4 regions of the Pseudomonas sp. ASL8 genome follow, and region 2 is predicted to be linked to each of the others. Evidence: predicted binding sites of a transcription regulator. Region 2 holds the regulator's gene; each other region holds the start of a gene.

Region 1 (4,442 bases), 2.5 Mb from region 2:
TCTGGCTGATATCGCGCTCGCTCAGGGATACGTCGTCTTCGCCGATGATGCCGCCACGCTTGAGCGGGCGTTTGACGATCACGACCTGACGAAATAAATGCACTTGGGCAGGCACGTATACCGTCCAGGGTAATGATCCTTCGCAACGAACCTTGACGGTCACGCGTCCCAGCGGCTGGGCGGGACTTTCGAGACTCGCAGTCAATTCCTTGTCGCACTGTGTCAGCGTCATGCGCGGATCGAGCTGGTTGACCTGAATGTGGTAGCGGCCTTCGGTTTGGGTCGTCGCCAGATAATCCTCTATGGAGAATTCAAGAAACCCTTGGGTCACGCCGATAAGCTGATCAGGAAGGCTTAAAGGCTCGCTCTGTGCGAATTGGCCGCCATTAAAAAGCCACAAAACAGCCGCCGTGCAGCGTAAGCTGCCGGAGCCAGATGTCATGCGTCGGAAAAATGTCGTTTTTGCATTCATAACAGTTAAAAAGCAAGCCCCGTGCCGCTTAGTCATTTAGGCAATTATGGGTTCGAAGCTTTGGTTCGGGAGTTAGGGCATGGCGGGTGTAATGGATTCGGTGAACCAGCGCACACAGCTGGTGGGGCAGAACCGTCTTGAGTTGTTGTTGTTCCGTCTCAACGGCCAGCAGCTCTACGGGATTAATGTGTTCAAGGTCAGAGAGGTGCTGCAATGCCCCAAGCTGACCGTGATGCCTAGGTCCAACCCAGTGGTGCGTGGCGTTGCAAATATTCGTGGGGCGACCATTCCGATCATCGATCTGGGGATGGCCACCGGCGCGAAAGCATTAGAGCGGGGTGTGAATGACACCTTCGTCATCATTACCGAGTACAACACCAAAATTCAGGGTTTTCTGGTGCATTCGGTAGAACGCATCGTCAATATGAACTGGGAGGAGATCCATCCGCCGCCCAAGGGAACCGGGCGCGATCATTATCTGACCGCGGTGACCCGAGTCGATAACCAGTTGGTCGAAATCATTGACGTGGAGAAAATCCTCGCGGAAGTGGCGCCGACTTCGGAAAGTATTTCGGTCGGTGTTGTCGATGAAGAGACACAGGCCAAAGCGTTGACCCTTCGAGTGCTGACCGTCGACGATTCGTCGGTTGCGCGTAAACAGGTGACGCGTTGTCTGCAGACAGTCGGGGTCGAGGTGGTAGCCTTGAACGACGGTCGTCAGGCGCTGGATTACTTGCAGCGAATGGTCGAAGAGGGCAAGAAGCCTGAAGAGGAGTTTCTGATGATGATTTCAGACATCGAAATGCCCGAGATGGATGGGTATACCTTGACCTCGGCAATTCGCAACGATCCGCGCATGCAAAAAATACACATCATCCTGCATACTTCCTTGTCGGGCGTATTCAACCAGGCGATGGTCAAGAAAGTCGGTGCAGATGATTTTCTTGCCAAGTTCCGGCCTGATGAGCTCGCCGCCCGGGTAGTTGATCGGATCAACGCAGTGAAATAATCGCCAAAGGGCGCCGCCCTTTGGCTGTACGCAAGATTGTAAGAGGCGGTTTCTTTGTCTACAGGTAATTTGGATTTCGAACAGTTCCGGGTCTTCCTGGAAAAAGCCTGTGGCATTTTGCTCGGTGAGAATAAGCAGTATCTGGTCTCAAGCCGTCTCAACAAACTCATGGACCAGCAAGGCATCAAGTCGCTGGGGGAGTTGATTCAGCGAATCCAGGCTCAGCCTCGCAGTGGTCTGCGCGAGCAGGTCGTGGACGCAATGACCACCAACGAGACGCTCTGGTTTCGCGACACCTATCCGTTCGAAGTCATGAAGAACAAAGTGCTTCCAGAAGCGATCAAGGCCAGCCCGAACCAGCGCCTGCGTATCTGGTCAGCGGCATGTTCTTCAGGTCAGGAACCGTACTCGCTATCGATGACTATCGACGAGTTCGAGCGTAGCAACCTCGGTCAGCTGAAGCAGGGCGTGCAGATCATCGCTACCGATCTTTCGGGGTTGATGTTGAACAACTGCAAGACGGGTGAATACGACAGTCTGGCGCTGGGTCGTGGGCTATCCCAAGAGCGTCTGCAACGCTTTTTCGATCCCAAGGAAGCGGGGCGTTGGGCAGTCAAGGCGCCCATCAAGAGCCGGGTCGAGTTTCGCTCTTTCAACCTGCTCGACAGCTATGCAAGCCTGGGAAAATTCGACATCGTTTTTTGCCGCAACGTGCTGATCTATTTCTCGGCAGAGGTGAAGAAGGACATTCTGTTGCGTATCCACAGTACGCTTAAGCCCGGTGGCTACCTGTTTCTCGGGGCATCGGAAGCACTCAATGGTTTACCTGACCATTATCAGATGGTCCAGTGCAGCCCTGGGATCATTTACCAGGCGAAGTGATCGCTGCGCTAACAAAAGAGACCTTCGGGTCTCTTTTTTTGCATCAAGTAAACCGTTACGGCCCTTCTGGGAGGAAACGGCAATGGCGAGAAAACGGCGCTGTGATTGCCGCTTTACCCCCGCATAGCGGAAATGCCTTGCCGCTTTTCTGTCGTTGCCGCCCCCCGATAGCCCGCAAGCCCTTGGTTTATGGCACTGGCGAAGCTGGCACGCGGATTGCTTTGTGACTGATACGAAATTCAGGTCAGCCGCTAAAGGTTTCCCGACATGAGCATCAGCTTCGATAAAGCGTTAGGCATCCATGAGCAAGCCCTTGGCTTTCGCGCTCAGCGTGCAGAAGTCCTGGCCAATAACATCGCCAACGCCGACACGCCGAACTATAAGGCGCGAGACCTTGAGTTCTCGGCCGTGCTCGCAGCGCAAAGCGATAAAACCAAAAATGGCGCGTTTGGTCTTAAAACGACCAACACTCGGCACATTGACGCCGAAGGTCTGAGCGGTGGTGACGGGGCGCTGCTGTATCGCACGCCTAGCCAGCCTTCGCTTGACCAGAACACCGTCGATACGCAGGTTGAACAGGCCAGCTACGCGCAGAACGCCGTAGGCTTCCAGGCCAGTTTCACCCTGCTCAACAGCAAATTCAAAGGGTTGGTATCAGCCCTTCGTGGAGAGTAATCCATGTCCCTTGCAAGTGTTTTCAACATTGCCGGCAGTGGCATGAGTGCTCAGACCACGCGCCTGAATACCGTGGCCAGTAACATTGCCAACGCCGAGACGGTCTCGTCGAGCATGGATCAGACCTACCGCACCCGTCACCCCGTGTTTGCGACCGTGCTCCAGGGGCAGGGCAGCGGCGACAGCGGTTCGCTGTTCGGCAGTCAGGACGAAGCGGGTCAGGGTGTTCAGGTCAGCGGGATCATCGAAGATCCGAGCAACCTCGAAGCACGTTATGAGCCCACGCATCCGGCGGCTGACAAGAACGGTTATGTCTACTACCCCAACGTCAATGTTGTTTCGGAGATGGCCGACATGATCTCGGCCAGCCGCTCGTTTCAGACCAACGCGGACATTATGAATACCGCCAAAACCATGATGCAGAAGGTCCTGACCCTCGGTCAGTGATAAGAGGCGCAGTCGATGACAACTACTAGTAGCGTCGGTCAGTCGGTTCTGGATCAGCTTCAGAAGACGGCAAGCTCGAGCAGCACCAGCACTAGCACCACCAGCACAACGGGGACTGCTTCGCTGGGCAAGGATTCGTTCCTGCAACTGCTGGTCACGCAGATGAAGAATCAAGACCCTCTCAGTCCGCAGGACAACACGCAGTTTGTGTCCCAACTGGCCCAGTTCAGCAGCCTTGAGAGCATGCAGAACCTGAGCAGTACGGTTGATACGATTGCCAGCACTTATCAGTCGTCCCAAGCCTTGCAGGCTTCTTCTCTGGTAGGACGTTCGGTGATCGTCAGCAGCGGTTCGGCAGTGGTCGATACCACAAAAGGTCTGACCGGTTCAGTGGTCATCCCGGCGTCGAACTCGTCGACCACGGTCAAAATCTCCGATGCGAGTGGGAACCTGGTCGACACCATCGATCTGGGCGCGCAGGCGGCTGGCACTACCAGCTTTACCTGGAACGGTCAGAACAGCGATGGCACGACGGCGGCGTCCGGTACTTACAGTGTCGTCGCCACCGGTACTGCCAATGGTACGGCTACTGCCTTGAGCACCTACCTGCCAGCCACCGTCAACAGTGTGACGATGGGGGTCAGCGGTGCGGAAATGACGCTCAACCTGGCAGGCGGCAGCAGTGTTGGCTTGTCCAAAGTGCAAACAATCGGAATATAGAGCCGACTAGACGGCAAAGGAGTTGAGCATGTCATTCAATATCGGCCTCAGTGGGCTCTATGCGGCAAACAAAAGTCTCGACGTTACCGGCAACAACATTGCCAACGTTGCGACCACAGGTTTCAAGTCGTCCCGTACCGAGTTCCAGGACCAGTACGCCGCTTCGATTCGCGGTACTTCCGGCGGTACCACTGCAGGTAGCGGCGTTACCACGGCCGCCGTGTCCCAGCAATTCAC
Region 2 (4,442 bases):
ATCGGCCCAAGCAAGTTGCTCTCGTCACGTATCGCTTCGGCAAGCGAGCGGTTGGCGCTGCTCAGGGGGTGGCGACGACGGGTTTCAGAGAAACGTTTGAGCAGGGTTTCTTCATCGGCGTCGAGGTACAGCACATCGCACTGGATGTGGCGGCTGCGGACCTCTTCCAGCAATTCGGGAAAGCGCGACAGATGGCTCGGCAGGTTGCGCGCGTCGATGGAGACTGCGACCAGCGGCTGAGCCAGCTCAGTATGAATCAGGGCACGTTCGGCCAGCTCCGGGAGCAGGCCCGCAGGCAGGTTGTCGATGCAATAGAAACCGTTGTCTTCCAGTACATCCAGCGCGGTGCTCTTGCCGGAGCCGGATCGGCCGCTGACGATGATCATGCGCATCATCAGTGGCCGTTCTGCACGTCCAGTACCACCTGATAAAGCGCTTCATCGCTTTGGGCACTGCGTAGGCGGTCGCGCACATCGGCGCGGTCGAGCATGCTGGCGATCTGGCGCAGCAGCTCCAGGTGTTCATCGGTGGCAGCTTCCGGGACCAGAAGCACAAAAAGCAGGTCCACAGGCCTGCCGTCGATGGCGTCAAAGTCTACGGGGGTGTCGAGGTGTAAAAGGGCGCTGATGGGCATCGGACAGCCCGTCAGCCGGCAATGCGGAATAGCGATGCCATTACCGAAGCCGGTCGAGCCGAGTTTTTCGCGGGCGATAAGACTCGTGAGTACCAAATCCGAATCGAGCTCCGTTTCACGGCCGATCAGCTTGGCAATTTGCTCAAGAACATTTTTTTTACTGCTGCTCGGCACGTTCACAAGTGAACGGCCGGCAGTCAGGATATTTTCAAGTCGGATCATGGGTTGTGGGTGTTAGCGAGCTGTCGCACCCTTTAGGATGTTCTGCTGCTTTTCCTTATGCTTGAGCAATTGTCGGTCCAGCTTGTCAGTGAGTAGGTCGATTGCCGCATACATGTCGTCATGTTCTGCGTTAGCGACCACCTCTCCACCGTGGATGTGCAGCGTGGCTTCGATTTTCTGTTTCAGTTTCTCGACCGCCATCGTGACCTGCACATTGGTAATCTTGTCAAAGTGCCCTTCGAGCTTCTTGAGTTTGAGCTCGATGTATTCGCGCAGGGGCTTGGTCACTTCCAATTGGTGTCCACTGATGTTGACTTGCATACAGCGTCTCCTTCGTTGCCAGTACATAAAGAGGCAGGCCTGAATGCCTACCACTGGAACGCTACGGCGTACGGCCACCCTTACATCAATCGCTTGCGTTCGCTTGACGGTGCTATCCCAAGTGATTCGCGGTATTTAGCGACAGTGCGTCGGGCTACCTGAATGCCTTGTGCCTCCAGTAAACCAGCGATCTTGCTGTCACTCAACGGCTTTTTCTGATTTTCCGCGGCAACCAGTTTTTTGATGATCGCGCGGATGGCTGTGGACGAACACTCTCCGCCCTCCGAGGTGCTTACGTGACTGGAAAAGAAATATTTCAGTTCGTAAATACCGCGCGGGGTATGCATGAATTTTTGCGTGGTTACCCGTGAAATCGTCGATTCGTGCATGCCTACCGCTTCGGCGATGTCATGCAGAACCAAGGGTTTCATGGCTTCGTCGCCATACTCAAGGAAGCCGCGCTGGTGCTCGACGATCTGTGTGGCCACTTTCATCAGCGTTTCGTTGCGGCTCTGCAGGCTCTTGATGAACCAGCGGGCCTCCTGCAACTGATTGCGCATGAAGGTGTTGTCAGCGCTGGTGTCGGCCCTGCGGACAAACCCTGCGTATTGCGGGTTGACCCGCAGGCGGGGCACGGACTCTTGATTGAGCTCTACCAGCCAGCGTTCATTGTCTTTGCGCACGATCACGTCGGGCACGACGTATTCGGCCTCACTGGACTCGATTTGCGAGCCGGGGCGCGGGTTAAGGCTTTGCACCAGTTCAATGACCTGGCGCAGCTCGTCTTCCTTGAGCTTCATGCGCCGCATCAGCTGAGCGTAGTCGCGGCTGCCAAGCAGGTCGATGAAGTCTCCGACCAAGCGTTGTGCTTCGGCCAGCCAGCGCGTTTTCGCGGGGAGCTGACGCAATTGCAGCGACAGGCATTCGCTCAGGTTGCGAGCGCCGATACCTGCGGGTTCGAATTGCTGGATACGGTGCAGTACCGCTTCGATTTCATCCAGTTCGACATCCATTTCCGGATCAAAGGCATCGAGGATTTCCTCAAGCGACTCGTCCAGGTAGCCCTGATTGTTGATGCAGTCGATCAGCGTGACAGCGATCAATCGATCAGTATCGGACATGGGTGCCAGATTCAATTGCCACAGCAGATGGCTTTGCAGGCTCTCGCCGGCCGATGTGCGAGTGGTGAAGTCCCATTCGTCATCATCGTTGTTGCTGCTGGGCAGGCTGCTGGCACTGGTCTGATACACGTCATCCCAAGCGGTATCAACGGGCAGCTCGCTGGGGATGCGGTCGTTCCAGTCGCCTTCTTCCAGGTTGTCCACCGTCGGGGCGGGCTCCTGGTAGGTGGGTTCCTGCACGTCAGGATTGGGTTTCTCTATGTTGTCGGCCAGCGGATCGGCATTGTCGAAGTCGTCGCCTTCTTCCTGGCGTTCCAGCATAGGGTTCGACTCCAACGCTTCCTGGATTTCCTGTTGAAGGTCCAGGGTCGACAATTGGAGGAGGCGGATGGCCTGTTGCAGCTGCGGTGTCATCGTCAGCTGCTGGCCCATTCTCAGGACTAGCGATGGTTTCATGGCAGGGGCTTAACACCTTATTCGCCGGCGCACATGCGCCATCCACTACAGGGCGCCGAAGCGCCAGCTTAAGCAAATTATATGCCTGAAACCTAAGTGTTTGCCTAGGGTGTGATGACAATTAATGTTCTTGTTAGCACTGCACCCTAGCGTCCGTCGCCGATGAAGAGCGAAACACCGCAGAACTTACAGGCGGAATTCATGGCCGAGGTAAACCTCTTTAACCAGTTGGTTAGCCAGAATGGTTTCTGAATCACCCTCAGCGATCAGTTGCCCGTCGTTGACGATGTAAGCTGTTTCACAAATATCCAGGGTGTCACGTACGTTGTGATCGGTGATCAGTACGCCGATGCCCTTGGCTTTCAAGTGATAAATAATTTGCTTGATGTCGCCGACGGAAATGGGGTCGACACCGGCAAACGGTTCATCAAGCAGGATGAATTTTGGCGAAGTCGCCAAGGCGCGAGCGATTTCCACACGGCGGCGTTCACCACCGGACAGGCTCATGCCCAGGTTGTCGCGTATGTGGCTGATGTGGAACTCCTGCAGCAGGCTTTCCAGCTCCTTGCGACGTGCCGTGCGGTCGAGTTCCTTGCGGGTCTCGAGGATCGCCATGATGTTATCGGCAACCGACAGCTTGCGGAAAATCGAGGCTTCCTGCGGCAGGTAGCCGATCCCGGCGCGTGCGCGACCGTGCATGGGTTGATGGCTGACGTCTTGATCGTCGATCAAGACGCGGCCCTGATCGGCCTGGACCAACCCTACGATCATGTAGAAACAGGTGGTTTTGCCCGCGCCGTTAGGGCCCAGCAGTCCCACGATCTGCCCGCTCTCGATCGACAGGCTGACATCACGCACAACCTGACGACCCTTATAGCTTTTAGCCAGATGCTGGGCTTTAAGCGTCGCCATTACGGAGCCTTCTGCGGTGCAGGTTTGTTTTTCGGCTGGATGACCATGTCGATTCGCGGACGTGGTGCCGTCACCTTGGCGCCGTTGGCGCGGCCGGCATTGACGATCTGTTTCACCGTGTCATAGACGATTTTCTCGCCTTCGGACGTATTGCCGTCGTTGATGACCTTGGCCTTGTCGATCAGGATGATCCGGTCGAGGGCGGCGAAGTACTGGATGGTCACGCCGTACGCTTGAACGATAGGCTTGTCGACGGCAGGTTTCTGTTCGTAGTAAGCAAGATTGCCGACGGCGGTGAATACGTCGACTTCACCGGTTGGTGTCCGGGTGATGGTCACGGTGTTGCCGGTGATCTTCATCGAGCCTTGGGTGATGATGACATTGCCTTTGTAGGTGGCAATGCCCTGCTTGTCATCGAGTTGCGCATCGTCAGACTGAATATGAATAGGCTGATCGCGGTCCGTCGGCAGAGCCCAGGCGCTCACGCTTCCCAGTGCTGCGCCCAAACCGAGCAAAAAAGGGAGGGTTTTAACGAGCCTCATACTGTCCTCTTACGTTGGACAGCAGGTGCATCCTGCCGTCGTTCAAATACGCTTTCATACCCGTGCCAGTGGATACACCGCCGAAACCATCGATTCTAACGGCTTGCTCGGTCTGCGCATATTGCTTCTGTGGGAATACAGTCATTCGACTGCTGGTAATAATCGTTGTCCGGTTTTTTTCGTCAGTGCGTGCGATACGTACCGAATCGATGAGCTCGACCTCCGTGCCGCCGG
Region 3 (4,442 bases), 2.5 Mb from region 2:
CAATCCGCGCTGCTGGGTGGTCAGGTGCAGATCGCCGGCGATCTGTACGGCCATTGGGCCGAGCAGGTACCAGACCATGAAACTCAGGTCGAAATACAGGAAGGCTGCGAACAGAGTCGGCTTATGGCCGGCTTTCCAGAAGCTTGTATTCATTGAACACCTCATCTGCAAAAAAGAGTTGTTGCTGAGTTCGAGCGCGGCTTGAAGCTCAGCGGGTAGGGACGTGCAGGTGGAGCATCCATATCCGGGGGCTCCACCAGCCCCAGGCGCTGGGGCCAAAACGCAAAAAACGCCGCAACCCGATTCGCGTTTGCGAGAGGGGTATGCGACGTCTTTGTCGTAAGTGGGGCAGCCGCCGTTGGCTACCTGTGTAATCTCTAAAGCAAAAGCCGGGCCATCATCAGAGGATTGCTCTCGCGCGACACGTGAGAGCGATCAATTCATCCCAGTAATTCACTCATGGCAATGATCTGCTCAGCCACCTGAATCAGCTTCTGCTGGCGGCTCATGGCTTGGCGGCGCATCAGGGTGTAGGCCTCTTCTTCTTTGCAGTCCTTCATCTTCATCAACAGGCCTTTGGCCAACTCGATGCGTTTTCGCTCCACCAATTGCTGGTCGCGTGCCTGTAATTGGGCACGCAGCGCTTGATCGCTCTCAAAACGGGCCATCGCCACGTCCAGGATCGGTTGCAGGCGTTGGGCATTGATACCTTCAACGATGTAGGCACTGACCCCGGATTTGATGGCCTGGCGCATGACGAGCGGGTCGTGCTCATCGGTGAACATCACGATAGGGCGCGGCAGATCGCGGGTGACCAGCACCACTTGCTCCATCACGTCTCGGCCGGGGGACTCGGTGTCGATCAAAATGACGTCGGGTCGCACGGCCTCTACCCGGGCAGGCAAGTCGATGGTCAGTCCGGACTCGTCGATCACCTCGAAACCGGCCTCGCTGAGTGCGGCCTTGAGGCGTCCGACTTTTTTAGCCGTGTCATTTATCAGCAGGATACGCAGCATGTTCGCGACTTCCTTCAGCGACTGACACGGGTGGGTACGGCATCGGCCAGCGCGTGCAACTTGAAGCTGTGTGCATAGGCTGTGGGATCGCTACCGTCCCAGACTTTGCCATCAATCAGCTGGCTGCTGCGCATGGAGGACTCAGGGACTGCGATGCCGAGAGCGGTCGCTGCCTGGCTGTACAACTTCAGTTGCTGCACTTGCGTGGCGATCCCAAGATAGTCCGGGTCTTCGCGCAACAGGCCCCAGCGCCGGAACTGGGTCATGAACCACATGCCGTCGGACAGGTAAGGCAGGTTGACCTCGCCCGCGCCATGAAAGCGCACGGCGTGCGGGTCATGCCAGTGGTTGCCGAGACCGTCAGCATAGTCGCCCATGAGCCGTGGTTCTATGCAGTCTACCGGCGTATTGAGGTAATCGCTGCCGCTGAGCAATTGCGCGGTACTGCGCCGGTTTTCATCGTTTTGTTCAATAAAACGGCTGGCTTCCAGCACTGCCATGACCAGCGCCCGTGCAGTGTTGGGGTACTGCTCGACAAACTCGCGGGTGCAGCCAAGTACTTTTTCCGGGTGATCGGGCCAGATCGCCTGCGTCGTCGCCAAGGTAAAGCCAAGGCCTTGATTCACCGCGCTGGCGCACCAGGGTTCGCCGACGCAGCAGCCGTCGATACGCCCGGCTTGCAGGTGCGCGACCATTTGTGGCGGCGGCACGACCACGCTGTTGACGTCGTTCAGCGGGTGAATGCCTTGGCTCGCGAGCCAGTAATACAACCACATGGCATGTGTGCCGGTGGGGAAAGTCTGGGCAAACGTCAGTTTTGTACGGCTTTGGTGCACGTACCGGTCGAGTGCCTCAGGACTGGTCACGTTCGCGTCCTGCAACGCTTTGGATAAGTTGATGCTTTGCCCGTTCTGGTTCAGGCCCATCAGCACCGCCATGTCGGTGCTCACGGAGCCGCTGATTCCCAATTGCACCGCATAGATCAGCCCGTAAAGGCTGTGAGCGGCGTCCAGTTCGCCACTGACCAGCTTGTCGCGCAGGTTGGCCCAGGACGATTGGCGTTTCAGGTTCAGGGTCAGGCCATAGGGCTGAGCAAACCCTTGGGTGGCGGCAACCACCAGTGGCGCGCAGTCGGTCAGGGCCATGAAGCCCAGGTCGATGGTGTTTTTTTCCGGCGCGTCGCTGCCCGCGACCCAGGCCAGAGTGTTGTTCGGTAGTGTGTTCATGCCGATTTATTCATGGTCAAAGCGCCATCCATAAAAAAGCGTCGCGCAGTCTTCTGCACAAGCAAAGACCGTCACGACGCCATTGTCCGATGCCTCGCTCCGCCGTTGGAGGGAGTGCTGATCAACGGTATCAAGCAAGGCATATGCCATGAGTGGGTTGCCGGGTGTGGGAACAGGGGGACGCCTAGTTCTTGCCTGCGAAAGCGGTGGTACCGAATGGTGGTGACGAATGGCAGGGTGAAGACAGTTGCTCGTGTTGATCTGCTGCAGTTCGAACTCGCCTACAACCCCTCGGCCCGTCTATAATCGCTGCCCTGAATTCAGCCGCTCACGAGCCAATCCCGCCCATGTATAACCTGGCCCGCCAGTTATTGTTCAAACTTTCCCCGGAAACGTCCCATGACCTGTCGCTGGATTTGATCGGCGCCGGGGGGCGTTTGGGGCTCAATGGCTTGTTTACCAAGGCGCCTGCGCAGTTGCCGGTAACGGTCATGGGCCTGAACTTCCCTAACCCGGTCGGGTTGGCAGCGGGGCTGGACAAAAATGGCACGGCGATCGATGGGTTTGCGCAGCTGGGCTTTGGTTTTGTCGAAGTCGGCACCGTGACCCCGCGCCCACAGCCGGGCAATCCGAAACCACGGATTTTTCGTCTGCCGCATGCCGAGGCAATCATCAACCGGATGGGTTTCAACAATCTGGGTGTCGATCACCTGATCAGCCGGGTACAGGCTGCCAAGTACCGCGGGATCCTCGGGATCAACATCGGCAAGAACTTCGATACCCCGGTAGAGCGCGCCGTGGACGACTACCTGATCTGTCTGGATAAGGTCTACGCTCATGCCAGCTACGTGACCGTGAATGTCAGTTCGCCGAACACGCCTGGCTTGCGCAGCTTGCAGTTCGGTGACTCGCTCAAACAATTGCTCGAAGCCCTGCGCCTGCGTCAGGAGGACCTGGCGCAAAAACACGGCAGGCGCGTGCCGCTGGCCATCAAGATTGCGCCTGACATGACGGATGAAGAAATTGTGCAGGTCGCTGCTGCGCTGATTGAATCAGGCATGGATGCGGTGATTGCGACCAACACCACGCTCAGTCGCAAAGGTGTTGAAGGGTTGCCCCATGCGGACGAAGCCGGTGGCCTGTCGGGCGCGCCGGTTCGTGAAAAGAGTACCCATACGGTCAGAGTGCTGGCGGGTGAATTGGCCGGGCGGTTGCCGATCATTGCGGCGGGCGGGATCACAGAAGGCAAGCACGCGGCTGAGAAGATCGCCGCAGGTGCGAGTCTGGTGCAGATCTATTCGGGCTTTATCTATAAAGGACCAGCGTTGATTCGCCAGTCGGTTGATGCGATAGCGGGGATGTCGTCCCGGCACAGCGCATAAAAAAAGGGGTTCCTTGACGGAACCCCTTGGGCTTTAGCCCGCCGCCCGGGTGGGGCGTGCATGGTTTAGGTCATCGTTCAAACATTTAAAAAACTTGATCGGAATGTACCTGATTAGCCGACCGCGTGAAGTTCGTTGAGTCTGTGGATACCCGCAGTGCCGGTCATACCGTCCCAGTTGTCGCCGCGTCCTTCTCGCCAGCCATTGATCCAGGCTTGGCGTACCGACGGTAGAGTAAAGGGGCAAAGCTCACGGGATTTGCCATGAACACCAAATTGATATCCGCGTAAAAATGCTCTTTCCAACGGATCACGCTTAAGTCTTCTCATAGGGTGTTGCCCTCGTTTGTTGACTGTAATGTCCCTGAGGACCTCATGTTGAGGTCGGGCAGAATCTTCTGCCGTTGGTACCCGCTGCCGGCGTCGCGGGCTTGGTGTTGTCATCGTTGCGGTGACAACCTGTGATGAGTTCTAACCAATGCGCTTGGCTCTGTGAATGATCGTTTTGTCATAAGAACGTAACTATTGGCGTGGTAATGCCATAAGCAGCACACTCATTCGCAGGGATTTTTTACCACAGCCCCCCTGACCTGAGGCTTTGAATGAAGGCTGACGCGGTTTTTCAAACGCGAATGATGGCGGATTGCTTTCAGCCGTAAAACGACGAAGGGTCGGGATGTGACTTTTTATTACAAGGATCTTTAGCCTAAATGGGCGATGATCGAACGATCAATTGTCTTTTGGCCACCAAGCTGATGGACTGACTGCTGCATCGACGCAACGCGCCGATGACGGTGGACCGGCACAATATGTGTGCCA
Region 4 (4,442 bases), 1.4 Mb from region 2:
CAGGCTGCAGCATCAGGACTGTTCTCACTGTTTAACGCTAAAGCGCTGCACTCACTCCAATCTCCACAGCATCCCCGTTCAAACGCACCGGCCAGACGCGCAGGTTCTGTTCCGGATACTCCAGGCAGCTGCCGTCTTCGAGACGGAAGTGCTGCTTGTACAGCGGCGAGGCGATAACCAGGTCGCCCTTAAGATTACCGACGATGCCTCGACCAATAACGTTTGCGCCTGACTTCGGGTCGCGGTTGTCGATGGCGTAGAGGGTCTTGCCTTGGCTGTCGGGCAGGTGGAACAACGCGACCTGGGCGCCATCGAGCCAGGCGACGACACCGGAATTGGCCACCAGGTCTTGACGGCTGCACAGCATCCGCCATTGCGCAGGGCTTTCAATCGCGTGGCGGGGTTCGATACGGACGACGTTTGACTGGCTCATCAGAGCACCTCCTGGGTAACGGGGATCAGGTGGAGTTCGTTAGCATGCACCGGGCGGCGCTGGCCTCGTTCTTTGACGAAATGGATATCCGGGTCACCGCGCTCGTCGTTGACGAAGGTCCGGAAGCGTTTGAGCTTTTCCGGGTCATTGATAGCGTTGGCCCATTCGCATTCGTACCGGTCAATGACCAACTGCATCTGCGACTCCAGCTCCGCCCCAAGCCCCAGGCTGTCGTTGATGATGACGTCCTTGAGGTAGTCCAGGCCGCCATCCAGGCTCTCGCGCCAGACGGAGGTGCGCTGCAATTTGTCGGCGGTGCGGATGTAGAACATCAGGAACCGGTCGACGTAGCGCAGCAGGGTTTCGTCATCCAGGTCCGTGGCTAGCAGTTCGGCGTGACGCGGGCGCATGCCGCCGTTGCCACAGACATAGAGATTCCAGCCTTTCTCGGTGGCGATCACCCCGACGTCCTTGCTCTGCGCTTCGGCGCATTCGCGGGTGCAGCCGGAAACCGCAAGCTTGAATTTATGCGGTGCGCGCAGGCCCTTGTAGCGATTCTCGAGGAGCAGAGCCATGCTCACACTGTCCTGAACGCCATAGCGGCACCACGTGCTGCCGACGCAAGATTTGACCGTGCGCAAAGACTTGCCGTAGCCGTGGCCGGTCTCGAAACCGGCCTCGATCAGTTCGCCCCAGATGTCCGGCAACTGATGCAATTGGGCGCCGAACAGGTCGATGCGCTGGCCGCCAGTGATCTTGGTGTAGAGGTCGTACTTTTTCGCAACGGCGCCCAAGGCGATCAACTTGTCCGGGGTGATTTCGCCGGCGGCGATGCGCGGGATGATCGAGTAGGTGCCGTTCTTCTGCATGTTGGCCATGAACGTGTCGTTGGTGTCCTGCAGGTGCACCAACGATGGGTCCATGATCGGCTGGTTCCAGCATGAGGCTAGAATCGAGCCCATCGCAGGCTTGCAGATATCGCAGCCCGTGTGGCCGCGTCCATGTTTGGCCAGCATTTCGTCGAAGCTGATGATGCCTTCCACACGCACCAGGGCGTACAGCTCCTGACGGGTATAGGCGAAGTGCTCGCAGAGGCTTTTGTCGACGGCGACGCCACGGGCGCTGAGTTCGTGGTCGAAGACCTGCTTGAGCAGTGCGCTGCAACCGCCACAGCCGGTGGCGGCCTTGGTCTTGCCCTTGAGCTCGCCGAGGTCGACGCAACCAGCGTCGACCGCACAGCGCACCGCGCCCTTGGTGACGTTATGGCAGGAGCAAATAGTGGCGGTGTCCGGCAGCGCATCGGCACCGAGTGTCGGCGCGCCGTCTGACAGCGGCAGGATCAGGCTGGACGGGTCCTTGGGCAGCGTTATGCCGTTCTGTGCGTATTGCAGCAGGGTGTCGTAATAGCTGTTATCGCCGATCAGTACCGCGCCCAGCACATGCTTGCCATCGGCAGAGACCACCAGACGGCGATAGCTGGCGCTGGCTTCGTCGATAAAGCGGTAGCTCTTGGCGCCGGGAGTCGCCGCGTGAGCGTCGCCGATAGAACCGACATCGACGCCCAACAGTTTGAGCTTGGTCGACATGTCTGCGCCGGTAAAGGGCTCGTAATGCTGCCCCGACAGTTGCGCGGCAACGTTACGCGCCATGCTGTAGCCCGGCGCGACCAGGCCAAAGATGCTGCCGTTCCAGGACGCACACTCGCCGATGGCGAAGATATCGGGGTCGCTGGTGCGGCAATGATTGTCCACCACCAGGCCGCCACGCGGCGCCACGTCCAGCCCGGCGCTGCGGCCGATAGCGTCCTGCGGGCGGATGCCGGCAGAGAATACGATCAGGTCGGTTTCAAGGAATTCGCCACCGTTGAAGTTCATGCGATAGGCATACTCTTCACCGATAACGATCTCCTGGGTCGCTCGTGAAAGGTGCACGCCGACGCCCAGGGCCTCGATCCGTGCCCGCAGTGCTTCGCCACCTGAGGCGTCCAGTTGCACCGGCATCAGTTGTGGGGCGAATTCGACGACATGGGCTTCCAGCCCCAGGGATTTCAATGCGTTGGCGGCTTCAAGGCCAAGCAGACCGCCGCCTACCACCACGCCGCGTCGGGCGTTGGTGGCGGCTTCGCGGATGGCGTCGAGGTCGTCCAGAGTGCGGTAGACCAACCGGGAGCGGCCTTCGGCACCCGGGATCGGCGGCACAAAAGGGTAGGAGCCGGTGGCCAGAACCAGTCGGTCATAAGCCTGGCGTCCGGCGCTGGTGACCACTTCCTTACGCTCGCGATCAATGTCGAGCACCTGCACGCCGAGGTGCAGGTGCACGCCGTGGCGGGCATACAGATCAGCCTCGCCAAGTGCGAGGGACTCTGCATCACGGCCACCGAAGTACTCGGAAAGATGTACGCGGTCGTAGGCACGCTGCCGCTCTTCACCGAACACATGCACGTGATAGTGAGCGAGCGCGCCATGCTCGATCAGCTGCTCGACGCAATGGTGGCCGACCATGCCGTTGCCGATGACGACCAGTGTTTCGCTCTTGATCGGGGTGGCGGTTGCGTTCATAACCTTTCCTCAGTCGAAGCCGCTGCCGTGGCATGGCCAGAAAAAAAAGCAAAAAAAACGCCTGGAGCCGTGTGACAGCTCCAGGCGTCTTTGCCTGGTATTCATGGATGTGTGGTGGGGTGATTAACCGAGGCCGCGCTGCCTGGTTCACCCGTCCTGCGCCAGTGCTGGCAGGTGGTCGTCGGTGACCACGCAAGGATGTCCTGTCGGAGATTTCTACAGGTTTGTCAGGACTAAAGCAGGTTTCATGCCAGTGCTGGCGCGAGGTCTTTCGATCCAGGGATCGCTAAGCGGGGGAGGGTTGAAGCGCTACACAGCGGGTCTTTTTCAGGTGCTCTCTACGCACCCGGCAACGTGATCTGGTCAATTGCCAATGAGCACATTGAACCAGAAGGGTGCGGATAAGTTTCCCGGTTCCCTCATTTGGGGCAAGGTAGGTCGTGGGTGATGGAGTCGACATTGCATGACTATTCCCCCGCAAGCTGCTGCGCAGTCTGGAAAAGCGGGGGAATGCTGATTGCCCTTATTTAGGCATATAAGCCAGTTGCCAGCGACGTGGGATTTTCAGTGCGGCAAACCCCAGGACGGCAGAAAGCAAGCCGCTGAACAATAGAGCTTTCATCCCCAGTTGCTGCTCCAGCAAGGCGCCGATCACCGCGCCTGCAAACATGCCAGTCCAGGGTATCAACTGAACTCGCCATCCATTTCTTCGTTCCCCCAGCATCCACCGGCCTAGTCCTCGGCCGAATCGTGAGAGTGCACCTGTCACGTAAGTCAGGCCAATGGGGAAGCCATTGACCTCTTCGACGGCGGCGTTGAGCATGCCCATGGCGATAATAGCGGCCAACAGTGCCGGCAGTTGAGCGGTCAATGGCAAGGCTGCCGCAGCGCTCAGCAACGCAGCGATGCAGAGCAGCAAGGGAAGGGCGCGTCGCCCCGTCATTCGGCTTACGACAATGCCCAGTGTATTGCCGCCGATAAAGGTGGCAACGACGACAAGCAGTCGCAGCATAAGCCCGAAGTCGCCTTCGCTGATGGCCACGGCCAGACGGGTGGTGTTGCCGCTCATGAACGATACGAAGTCGCCGGTGGCCATGAAGCCGATAGCGTCTGTCATGCCTGCCAATACCGAGAGGCCGGCAACCAGGCAAAGGCCAACGCGCCCACGCCATTTCTGTGTGTGCAGCCGTGCGGGATTGGTAAGGTTTTTAAGGGGGGAAGGCAGCATCAGCGTATCGGGCTCCTTGGGATGATTCGTGAGGTCAAGGTGCTGGTATCGTCATATCTCAGCGCGGAGTATGAGGCAAAGCCCAGGGGATTTGAATTCGACGAATGCCTCTTCAAGGATTCCTTGCTTTTCGAGCGGGATTTTTCGTGGTTGCGCCAACAGTCAACCGGTTCATTTTAAGGCGACTTACCCACGCGAAGCATGGGTAAGCCAGATTACTTCG

What was found. Region 2 encodes sigma-54, which starts transcription at its own class of promoters, with help from an activator protein. Its sites were predicted from a motif close to ANTGGCATNNANNTTGCTNT; they were not measured.
Region 1: flgB (flagellar basal body rod protein FlgB) is a predicted target of sigma-54. The motif match lies at 2,567-2,586, and genes of this name have one in related genera.
Region 3: AC1MEA_RS23050 (CmpA/NrtA family ABC transporter substrate-binding protein) is a predicted target of sigma-54. The motif match lies at 2,374-2,393, and genes of this name have one in related genera.
Region 4: nirB (nitrite reductase large subunit NirB) is a predicted target of sigma-54. The motif match lies at 3,227-3,246, and genes of this name have one in related genera.

Annotation. Positions count from the first base shown of each region.
Region 1 covers NZ_CM155278.1:5,644,225-5,648,666, reverse strand. The annotation lists gene flgA (flagellar basal body P-ring formation chaperone FlgA) at 1-472, opposite strand, end outside; gene AC1MEA_RS25845 (chemotaxis protein CheV) at 552-1,481, shown strand; gene cheR (protein-glutamate O-methyltransferase CheR) at 1,536-2,363, shown strand; gene flgB (flagellar basal body rod protein FlgB) at 2,631-3,038, shown strand; gene flgC (flagellar basal body rod protein FlgC) at 3,042-3,485, shown strand; gene AC1MEA_RS25825 (flagellar hook assembly protein FlgD) at 3,501-4,205, shown strand; gene flgE (flagellar hook protein FlgE) at 4,234-4,442, shown strand, end outside.
Region 2 covers NZ_CM155278.1:2,474,207-2,478,648, forward strand. The annotation lists gene rapZ (RNase adapter RapZ) at 1-392, opposite strand, end outside; gene ptsN (PTS IIA-like nitrogen regulatory protein PtsN) at 395-856, opposite strand; gene hpf (ribosome hibernation-promoting factor, HPF/YfiA family) at 869-1,177, opposite strand; gene AC1MEA_RS11305 (RNA polymerase factor sigma-54) at 1,258-2,754, opposite strand; gene lptB (LPS export ABC transporter ATP-binding protein) at 2,941-3,666, opposite strand; gene lptA (lipopolysaccharide transport periplasmic protein LptA) at 3,666-4,208, opposite strand; gene lptC (LPS export ABC transporter periplasmic protein LptC) at 4,195-4,442, opposite strand, start outside.
Region 3 covers NZ_CM155278.1:5,017,318-5,021,759, reverse strand. The annotation lists gene AC1MEA_RS23060 (nitrate/nitrite transporter) at 1-153, opposite strand, end outside; gene AC1MEA_RS23055 (ANTAR domain-containing response regulator) at 441-1,016, opposite strand; gene AC1MEA_RS23050 (CmpA/NrtA family ABC transporter substrate-binding protein) at 1,031-2,242, opposite strand; gene AC1MEA_RS23045 (quinone-dependent dihydroorotate dehydrogenase) at 2,590-3,624, shown strand; gene rmf (ribosome modulation factor) at 3,738-3,953, opposite strand.
Region 4 covers NZ_CM155278.1:3,829,595-3,834,036, forward strand. The annotation lists gene nirD (nitrite reductase small subunit NirD) at 38-433, opposite strand; gene nirB (nitrite reductase large subunit NirB) at 433-2,991, opposite strand; gene AC1MEA_RS17640 (YoaK family protein) at 3,515-4,219, opposite strand.